2 regions of the Mesorhizobium sp. RCAM 06353 genome follow, and region 1 is predicted to be linked to the other one. Evidence: riboswitches for the same ligand, from Rfam matches in the RefSeq annotation. Region 1 holds a riboswitch; the other holds the start of a gene.
The links. Region 1 has a riboswitch for cobalamin ahead of AC56QX_RS03530 (aromatic ring-hydroxylating oxygenase subunit alpha). Riboswitches for the same ligand answer to the same signal wherever they lie in the genome.
Positions count from the first base shown of each region.

Region 2: linked by a shared signal. The riboswitch ahead of AC56QX_RS27140 (DUF1636 family protein) and the one ahead of AC56QX_RS03530 (aromatic ring-hydroxylating oxygenase subunit alpha) in region 1 are both predicted to bind cobalamin.

Region 1 covers NZ_CM185031.1:792,957-797,428, forward strand. The annotation lists gene bglA (beta-galactosidase BglA) at 1-45, shown strand, start outside; gene AC56QX_RS03515 (ABC transporter ATP-binding protein) at 68-1,180, shown strand; gene AC56QX_RS03520 (DUF680 domain-containing protein) at 1,257-1,496, opposite strand; gene AC56QX_RS03525 (DUF680 domain-containing protein) at 1,569-1,769, opposite strand; cobalamin riboswitch at 2,262-2,462, shown strand; gene AC56QX_RS03530 (aromatic ring-hydroxylating oxygenase subunit alpha) at 2,577-3,824, shown strand; gene AC56QX_RS03535 (FAD-binding oxidoreductase) at 3,845-4,472, shown strand, end outside.
Region 2 covers NZ_CM185031.1:5,584,056-5,588,527, reverse strand. The annotation lists gene AC56QX_RS27150 (ABC transporter permease) at 1-455, shown strand, start outside; gene AC56QX_RS27145 (substrate-binding domain-containing protein) at 529-1,512, shown strand; cobalamin riboswitch at 1,772-1,976, shown strand; gene AC56QX_RS27140 (DUF1636 family protein) at 1,999-2,466, shown strand; gene AC56QX_RS27135 (ABC transporter ATP-binding protein) at 2,463-3,251, shown strand; gene AC56QX_RS27130 (ABC transporter substrate-binding protein) at 3,299-4,246, shown strand; gene AC56QX_RS27125 (FecCD family ABC transporter permease) at 4,246-4,472, shown strand, end outside.

The DNA of each region.
Region 1 (4,472 bases):
GGCGGCTACGGCGCCTGGTTCGGGCGCATCGACGGAAATCTTTGAGGAAATCACTGGGAGGAAACCAATGGCCGATGTCAATCTGAGACAAGTGAAGAAGTCCTACGGCAATCTCAACATTCTCCATGGCATCGACCTCGATATCAAATCGGGCGAATTCATCGTCTTCGTCGGTCCGTCGGGCTGCGGCAAGTCGACCTTGCTGCGCTCCATCGCCGGGCTCGAGGAAATCACGTCGGGCGAGTTGAAGATCGACGGTGAAGTGGTCAATGACGTGCCGCCGTCCAAGCGCGGTATCGCCATGGTGTTCCAGTCCTACGCGCTCTATCCGCACATGACCGTCTACGACAACATGGCGTTCTCGATGAAGATCGGCAAGGAGAACAAGGCCGAGATCGACCGGCGCGTGAAGCAGGCCGCCGAAATCCTGCAGCTGACCAAATATCTCGACCGGCTGCCCAAGGCGATGTCGGGCGGGCAGCGTCAGCGCGTCGCCATCGGCCGCGCCATCGTGCGCAATCCGAAAGTGTTCCTGTTCGACGAGCCGCTGTCGAACCTTGATGCCGCGCTGCGTGTCGCCACGCGTATCGAGATCGCCAAGCTCAAGGAATCGATGCCCAACACAACCATGATCTACGTCACCCACGACCAGGTCGAGGCGATGACGCTCGCCGACCGCATCGTGGTGTTGAAGGACGGCCATATCGAGCAAGTCGGTACGCCGATGGATCTCTACAAGAAGCCCGGCAATCTGTTCGTCGCCCAGTTCATCGGCTCGCCAGCCATGAACATCCTGCCGGCGACAATCGACAAGACCGGCAACCCGACCGTCGTCAGCCATGTCGGCGGGCGCAAGGCTACGGTGCCGATTGCCACGCCTGCCTCGGCGAAGGGTGCGGCGGTAAGCTTCGGCGTGCGGCCGGAGGACCTGATCATCGCCACCGGCGCGGATTATCTGTTCGAGGGAACAGTCGACTATGTCGAGCAACTCGGCGAGGTTCAGCTGGTCTATGTCGACATCGGCCGCGCCGACCTGCCGCTGGTGACCAAGCTGCCTGGCAACGTCGAGGTCAAGCGCGGCTCGACGTTGCGGCTGAGCGCCAATGGCGAAGACCTGCATATCTTCGACACGGACGGACATTCCTTCGCACTCCAGAAGCCGGAAGCAAAAGCGGCTTAAGACAGAACCCGTCTCGACGGCGCAAAAAAGAGCGGCGGGCATGGCCCGCCGCTCTTTTTGGAATTGGCTTCGGCTGTTAGTGGTTGCCGAAGAGGTTCCGGTCGCTGCCCTGAGGCGCGGACTTCTGTGCGTCGCCCGACGAATTGAGCAGCTTGTAGACTGGCGAGCCGCTTTCACGGATCGAAGCCGTGCGCGAGTTGTCAACCGAAGTCGCGGCGGGCTGGTTGGCGCCGTTGGAGCCGTAATTGTCGCTGCCGGCGAAAGCGCTGCCGGAGATCGCCAGAACGGCGGCGGCAGCAAGGATGATCTTCTTCATTTCAAGTCTCCTGAATTCTTCAAGTGTCGCCAGGGCGGCGAACCAAGCCCGCCGCCTGCTGGGGATCGGCTGTTAGTTGTTGCCGAAGAGGTTGCGGTCGGCGCCCTGGACAGGCGTCTGAGCAGCCGGTTCCGACTTCTTGACCGAAGCGGTGTATGAGCTGTCGACAGCAGCGGTGGCTGCAGGGGCATTCGAACCATAGTGGTCGCTACCAGCGAAGGCGCTGCCGGAAATGGCCAGAAGGGCGGCGGCAGTGAGAACAATCTTTTTCATTTTGGGTACTCCAGTATTTTTTCCGTCCGTCTAGCGGCGTGTCTTGGGATTAAAATCGCGTCGTTCGGACAGCCCCGATGTGGGAAAGCCAGCTGGCCGTTTCCAATCACGAAGTTGTTCCGTGTGGACCAAGTATCCACCACTTGAAATTGTACCAGGGCCCTCTTTGGCGAACATTTTTCGTTTTGATATCAAACCGTTAGTCAAAACCAGCGCTGCGATCACCAACTGTATCGGAGGCTCAGCGTTCACACCGTCCTGCACGCACCGTCAACAGAAACGAACCGTTCGGTTCGATTTTAGAATCTGCTAATAGTCACTTTTCGAAACCGTTAACCTTTTTTCCCCCGTTCCGGATCGATTTTGATAGCCGGTACAGCCGTCACCGCGACGATTTTGCGACCGCGGTTCTTGACCCGATCATTGTGCATGCGTGTCGCGCCACATGGATGCGATGTCGCTTTCATGCCGATGTCGCAAGCGCTGTCGTGATTAGATCACGTCATCTCAGGTGCCGCTTCGTGACGATGGAGCGGAGAATTGGGAAGCCGGTCAGAATCCGGCGCTGCCCCCGCAACGGTGGTGGAGTTCAAGTCGCAACGGGAGACCACTGGGCGAAAGCCTGGGAAGGTGTCGCGATCGTCCGCAAGGACACTCCAGAGCCCGGAAACCAGCCCGAGATTTCTAGAACTCGACTGATCGCGGTGGGCGGTCAAGAGGCGGATGGCGCATGTCGGCTTTCGCCGGTCTGCGCCTAATCCTTCCTCAATCACCACCAGTTCAGTCCTTGAAGTATGAGGACAGGACATGGATACGCGCAACGACATGCTGAGGCTCTTGAACAGCCGCAGGGACGGCTTCTCGCTCGAGCAGCCCTTCTACACGGATCCCGATTTCTTCAAACTGGACATGGAGCTGATCTGGTATCGCGACTGGCTGTTCATCGGCCATGATTGCGAACTGCCGAAGCCCGGCAGCTTCATCACCGTACAGATCGGCGACTATCCGGTCGTGCTGGTGCGCGACCAGCAAGGCAAGATCAACGCCTTTCACAATTCCTGCCGCCATCGCGGCAGCCGCGTCTGCAACACCGACAAGGGCATGGCCGCCAAACTGGTCTGTCCCTATCACCAGTGGACCTATGAGCTGGACGGAAGGCTGCTGTTTGCCCGCCAGATGGCAGATGGTTTCGACAAGAGCCAGTTCAGCCTGAAGCCGGTCGCCTGCGAAAGCGTGGCCGGCTATATCTTTATCTGCCTGGCCAAGGAGCCCGCCGACTTCGCACCGATGCGGGCGATGATCGAGCCCTATCTCAAGCCGCACCGGCTCAGCGAAGCGAAGATAGCCTTCGAAAGCACCATCGTCGAAAAGGGCAACTGGAAGCTGGTCTGGGAAAACAACCGCGAGTGCTACCATTGCGCCGGCAATCATCCGGAGCTGTGCAAGACCTTCCCGGAAGCCCCGACAGTGACCGGTGTGCAAGGCGCCGACAGCGACCCGGAGATGCTGGCGCATTGGGCGAAATGCGAGGCAGCCGGCCTGCCGAGCAAGTTCCGTATCGACCCGGCCGGGCAATACCGCGCCACCCGCGCGCCGCTGCTGCGCGATGCCGTCAGCTACACCATGACCGGCAAGCGGGCGGTGAAGAAGAACCTCTCCGACACAGTCTCCGCCGACCGTATCGGCACCTTGATGCACTATCACTATCCGACGACCTGGAACCATATCCTCATCGACCATGCCGTCACCTTCCGCGTGCTGCCGATCAGCGCCACGGAAACGGCAGTGACGACCAAATGGCTGGTTCACAAGGATGCGGTCGAGGGCGTTGATTACGATCTTGCCGAACTCACCCATGTCTGGACCGAGACCAACGACCAGGACCGCCGCATCGTCGAGGAAAACGCCTTCGGCATCCTGTCGCCGGCCTATGAACCCGGCCCCTATTCCGAACTCCATGAGGGCGGCGTGATCCAGTTCGTCGACTGGTACGCGCGCTTCATCGGCCCGCGCCTTGCTGGAGACGGCAGGCCGGCTCTGCGCAGTGTCGCCTGAGAGGTTGAGGGATGAACGCGATGACTGATCTTGGCCTCTATCGCCATCTCGACCAGATGGCGCCCTGGAACGACAGGCTGCAGGTGCTGGAAGTGATCGGCGTCAGCGACGAGGCGCCTGACGTCAAGACCTTCACCTTCCGCTCCGACAACCAGACCTGGTTCCGCTACAAGCCGGGCCAGTTCGTGACGCTGGAACTGCCGACGTCGGACGGGCCGCTGATGCGCACCTATACGCTGTCGTCCTCGCCGTCGCGACCATTCTCGATCGCCGTGACGGTGAAGGCGCAGGCCGGCAGCATCGGCACGCGCTGGATGTTCGATCATCTGAAGCCCGGCTCGCACGTCAAGGCCTATGGGCCGGCGGGCGACTTTTCGCTGCACAGCCACCCGGCGGCCAAATATCTGTTCATTTCGGCCGGTTCCGGCGTGACGCCGATGATGTCGATGCTGCGCTGGCTGAACGACTGCGCGCCATGGACCGATGTCGGCTTCGTCAACTGCGCACGGCGCGCCGAAGAGATCATCTTCCGCAAGGAACTTGAGCTGCTCGGCGGCCATATGCCGGGCCTGTCGCTCGGCTTCATGATCGAGGAGCGATCAAGCCGCGAGGGCTGGTACGGCCATATGGGTCGCATCGACGCCATCC
Region 2 (4,472 bases), 2.4 Mb from region 1:
TCTTCATCGTCTTTGCCGCGATCGCAACCATCGTGCTCAACACCACGCGCTTCGGCCGCTATGTCTTCGCCGTCGGCGGCAATGAGCGCGCGGCGCGCATTTCCGGCGTGCCCGTCTCCATGGTCAAGATCTCGGTCTATGCGATCACCGGCTTTGCCGCCGCTCTTGCCGGTATCGTTCATGCCGGCCAGTTCAATTTCGGCAGCGCCAATGACGGCATGGGCTATGAGCTCACGGCGATCGCCGCCGTGGTCATCGGCGGCACCAGCCTGTTCGGCGGCGCCGGCTCGATGGTCGGCACCGTGGCCGGCACCATCATGCTCGGCGCGCTGGCCAACATCCTTCAGCTCAACAACATCACACCCGCCATTCAACTGCTCGCGACCGCCGCGATCATCGTGCTGGCGGCAGTCATTCAATCCCTCGTTCGCCGCCGCGAGGGTTTGGGTCGTTAGGAGGAAGGCGGCAGCAAGTGGAAGTCAGTCAACCAAGGTCTGGCCCCCCGGCCCGACGAGGAGGAGAGTGAATATGAAAACCATAAGACAAAGCCGCACCCTCAAGGCCGTGCTCCTGGCAGGTGCCGGCCTGTGCATCGCGGGAGCCGCCCAGGCTGCCGAACCGTTGGTCAAGGCCTGCGCCAAAGACGGCCAGTTCATCATCGGCTTTTCACAGGCGAACAATGCCGAGCCCTACCGCCAGCATGTCAATGACGAGCTGACGGCGGCCGCCAAGGAAGTGCCGGGCTTCACGTTGCAGATCGCCGACGGCGCTGGCAACGTCAACACGCAGACCTCGCAGGTCGACAACTTCATCACCCAGAAAGTCGATCTCTTGCTGATCTCGCCCTTCGAGGCGGCACCGCTGACACCGGCGGTGAAGCGCGCCATGGATGCCGGCATCCCGGTCATCGAACTCGACCGCAAGACGGTCGGCGATCCCGGCAAGGACTACACCGCCTTCATCGGCGGCGACAATTACAAGATCGCGCTCGAAGCGGGCAAATACACCGCCAAGACCTTGCTGCCGGAGGGCGGCGAAGCAGCGGTGCTCGAAGGATTGCCAAGCTCCACACCGGCCGTCGAGCGGCTGAATGGCTTCAAGGACGGCGTCAAGGAGAATGCCAAGATCCAGGTCGTCGCCGAGCAGGCCGCCGACTGGGTGCCGGATAAAGCCCAGACCGCTTTCTCGGCCATGTTGCAGGCGCATCCCGACATCAAGGTGCTCTACGCCTCGAACGACATGATGGCGGCCGGCGCGCTGCTTGCCGCCAAGGGCGCCGGCAAGGACGTTAAGATCATCGGTACTGATGGCTTGCCAGGCCCGGCAGGCGGCATCGAAGCCGTCGCCAAGGGTGACTGGGCGGCGACCTTCACCTACCCGACAGGTGCGAAGGAAGCGATCGAGATGTCGAAGAAAATCTTGCTTGATTGCGCCACTTCGGTGGATACGACGGTCACTGTCGAGACGACAGCGATCACGCCAGAGAACGCCAAGCAGCTGTCAGGTAAGTAAGCACGTCTGCCTGCAGACTATCCGATCCGGGGCGGAGTTCACGTGAACTCCGCCCCGTCTGCGTCCGCAACCTTCAGCGATAGTTCGAAGGGTTGTGGCAAGGGATTGACATCAACAGAGGGAATCTCTTAAATCGTTCTGTTATTACATTACAGATAGAGATATAGCAAGCCGCTATCTGATGAGGCCGCAGGATGCCGGTGCCGCGATGGTGACAGGACCAGTCGAAAAGAATCGTTGCGATGCGCTCGGGGCAAAACTACGATGGCCCGGTGATGGTCCCCGCGCCGAAAGGCAAGGGGTGAAAAGGGAACACGGTGAGACCCTCAAGGTCGAGACCGTGGCTGCCCCCGCAACTGTAAGCGGTGAGCAAGATCCGACATGCCACTGGCCGGCAAGGCTGGGAAGGCAGGATTGAGCCGAGACCCGCGAGCCAGGAGACCTGCCATCACTGAGTTGACCGGACGGGGTGTGCCGGGAGGAAACGTGGACGTCGGTCTTGTCGGCCGGCTCGCCAACATCCTTCCGTCGCCAGTTTTGGAAAGTGACGGAAAGTTGGACGGCGCCATCGATCATCGCATCATCGTGTGCACGCTTTGCCGTGACGTTCCGACAGGGATCAGGTCGGGCGAAAGCCTATGCGCCGATTTGCGGTCCCGGCTCGCGGCCCACCATGAACCCGCTGTGGCGCTCGGCTTCACGGTTGAAGGCGTCGAATGCATGGCGGGCTGCGCGCGACCGCTGACGGTAGCCTTCCAGGCGCCGGGCAAGGCCGCCTATCTCTTCGGCTCCATCGACGCCGAGGCCGACGCCGGCGATCTCGTGCGATTTGCCAGGCTCTATGCATCGCTGGCAGACGGCTGGTGCAATTCCGGACAACGTCCGCCGCGACTGGCCGGCAAGACGCTGGCCCGTATCCCGGCACCGGCCAAGCCTGTGGATGGGAACCGATGACAACGCCACTCCTCGAAGCCCGCGACCTCGGCGCGACAGCGAATGGCCGGGCTCTGGTCCATGCGGTCAGCCTGTCCGTTGCCGCTGGTGATCGCCTCGCCATTATCGGCCCCAACGGCGCCGGCAAGACGACGCTGCTGCGCATGCTGTCGGGCATGCTCAGGCCAAGTTCCGGCGAGATGAAGCTTGGTGGGCGCCGCCTCGACAGGATCTCGACCGCCGAACGGGCATTGCACATCGCCGTCGTCGGCCAGACCGACCAGCCGGATCCGCGGCTGGCGGTGATCGACTATGTCGAGCTTGGCCGCGTCCCGCATGCCGGCCTGAGGCGCAGGAGCGAGGAACGCGACATTGTCGTGGACGCGCTGCGCCGGACCGGCTTGTTGCCGCTGCTTGGCCGCAGCATCGGCTCGCTGTCGGGCGGGGAACGCCAGCGCGCCCAGCTGGCGCGCGCCATCGCACAGGAACCGAAAGTGCTGTTCCTCGATGAGCCGACCAACCATCTCGACCCGCGCGCCCGAGGCGAGCTTATTGAACTTGTGGCCGGCTTCGGCATGACGGTGATCGCCGTGCTGCACGATCTGGCGTTGGTAGCGCCCTTCGCCACCAGGGTCGCGGTGATGCACGAAGCCCGGCTGCATGTGCTGGCGGCACCGCGCGAAGCGCTGACCCAAAAACTGATCCGCGAGATTTTCGGCGTCGACGTGTTTCGCCTGCGCCATCCCACCGAGGATCGCGAACTGACGGTGTTCGATGTTCCGAACCGCGCCGCGCCGCCATCCTGATCAAAACCATCCGTCATCCGCCGCTGTTCAACCAAGGTGCAAAATCCGTGAAACGTCTCGCTTTGTCGCTCGTCCTCTCGCTGCTGGCCTCGACGGCCTTCGCCTTCCCCGTCACCGTCGACAGCTGCGGCAAGTCGTTGACCTTCGACGCGCCACCCAAGCGCGCCGTCATCCACGATCTCAACATGGCCGAGATGGCCTTCGCGCTGAAGCTGCAGCCGTCGATCGTCGGCCTGACCGGCATCACCGGATGGTACAAGGTCGGTCCCGAATTCAAGGCCGAGCAAGGTTCTATTCCCGAACTGGCGCCAAAATACCCGACGCTCGAAAACCTCGTCGCGGTCGAACCCGATTTCTTCTTCGCCGGCTGGTACTATGGCATGAAGCCGGGCGGCGACGTGACGCCCGACACGCTCGCGCCGCACGGCATCAAGACGCTGGTGCTGACCGAAAGCTGCGTCCATCTCGACAAGACCAGGCCGGCCGCCTCGATGGACCTTCTGTATGGCGACGTCGAAAAGCTGGGCAAGATTTTTGGCAAGGACGCCGAAGCGGAGAAGCTTGTTGCCGGCTGGAAGGCGCAACTGGCTGACATCACCGCGAAAGTCGGCAGCGCCAGGGGAACACGGGTGTTCCTTTATGATTCCGGGGAGGACAAGCCGTTCACCGCCGGAAAATTCGCCATTCCCAGCGCCATGATCACCGCGGCTGGCGGCGACAACATCATGGCCGACATGGACACCAGCTGGGGCAACACCGACTGGGAAACGGTGGCGTCGCGCAATCCGCAATTCCTCATCCTGCTCGATTACCAGGATGGTGGCGGCTACAAGAAACTGCTCGATTTCCTCAAGGCCCATCCGGCGATGAAAGAGACCGACGCGGTCAAGAATGAGCGCTTCGTGGCCCTTCGCTATGCCGAACTGACGCCTGGGCCGGCGAACATCGAAGCGATCGCCAAGATCGCCAAGGCGATGCATCCGGAAGCGTTCTGATGCTTCTTGTCCGCGGGCATGAATCCGGTGCGCTTTCAGGGCACAAGGCATTCGCGCTGGCGATGGCGGCGGGCACGGCGGCGGTCGTCGCCCTCGTGCTGCTGTCGATCGCCTATGGTTCGACGCTGATACCTCTGACCGACGTCATCGCCTCGCTTGGCCATGCTGTCGGGTTGAACGGGCACCAGGTGTCGGGTCCGGTCGGCAAGATCGTCGTCGATCTCAG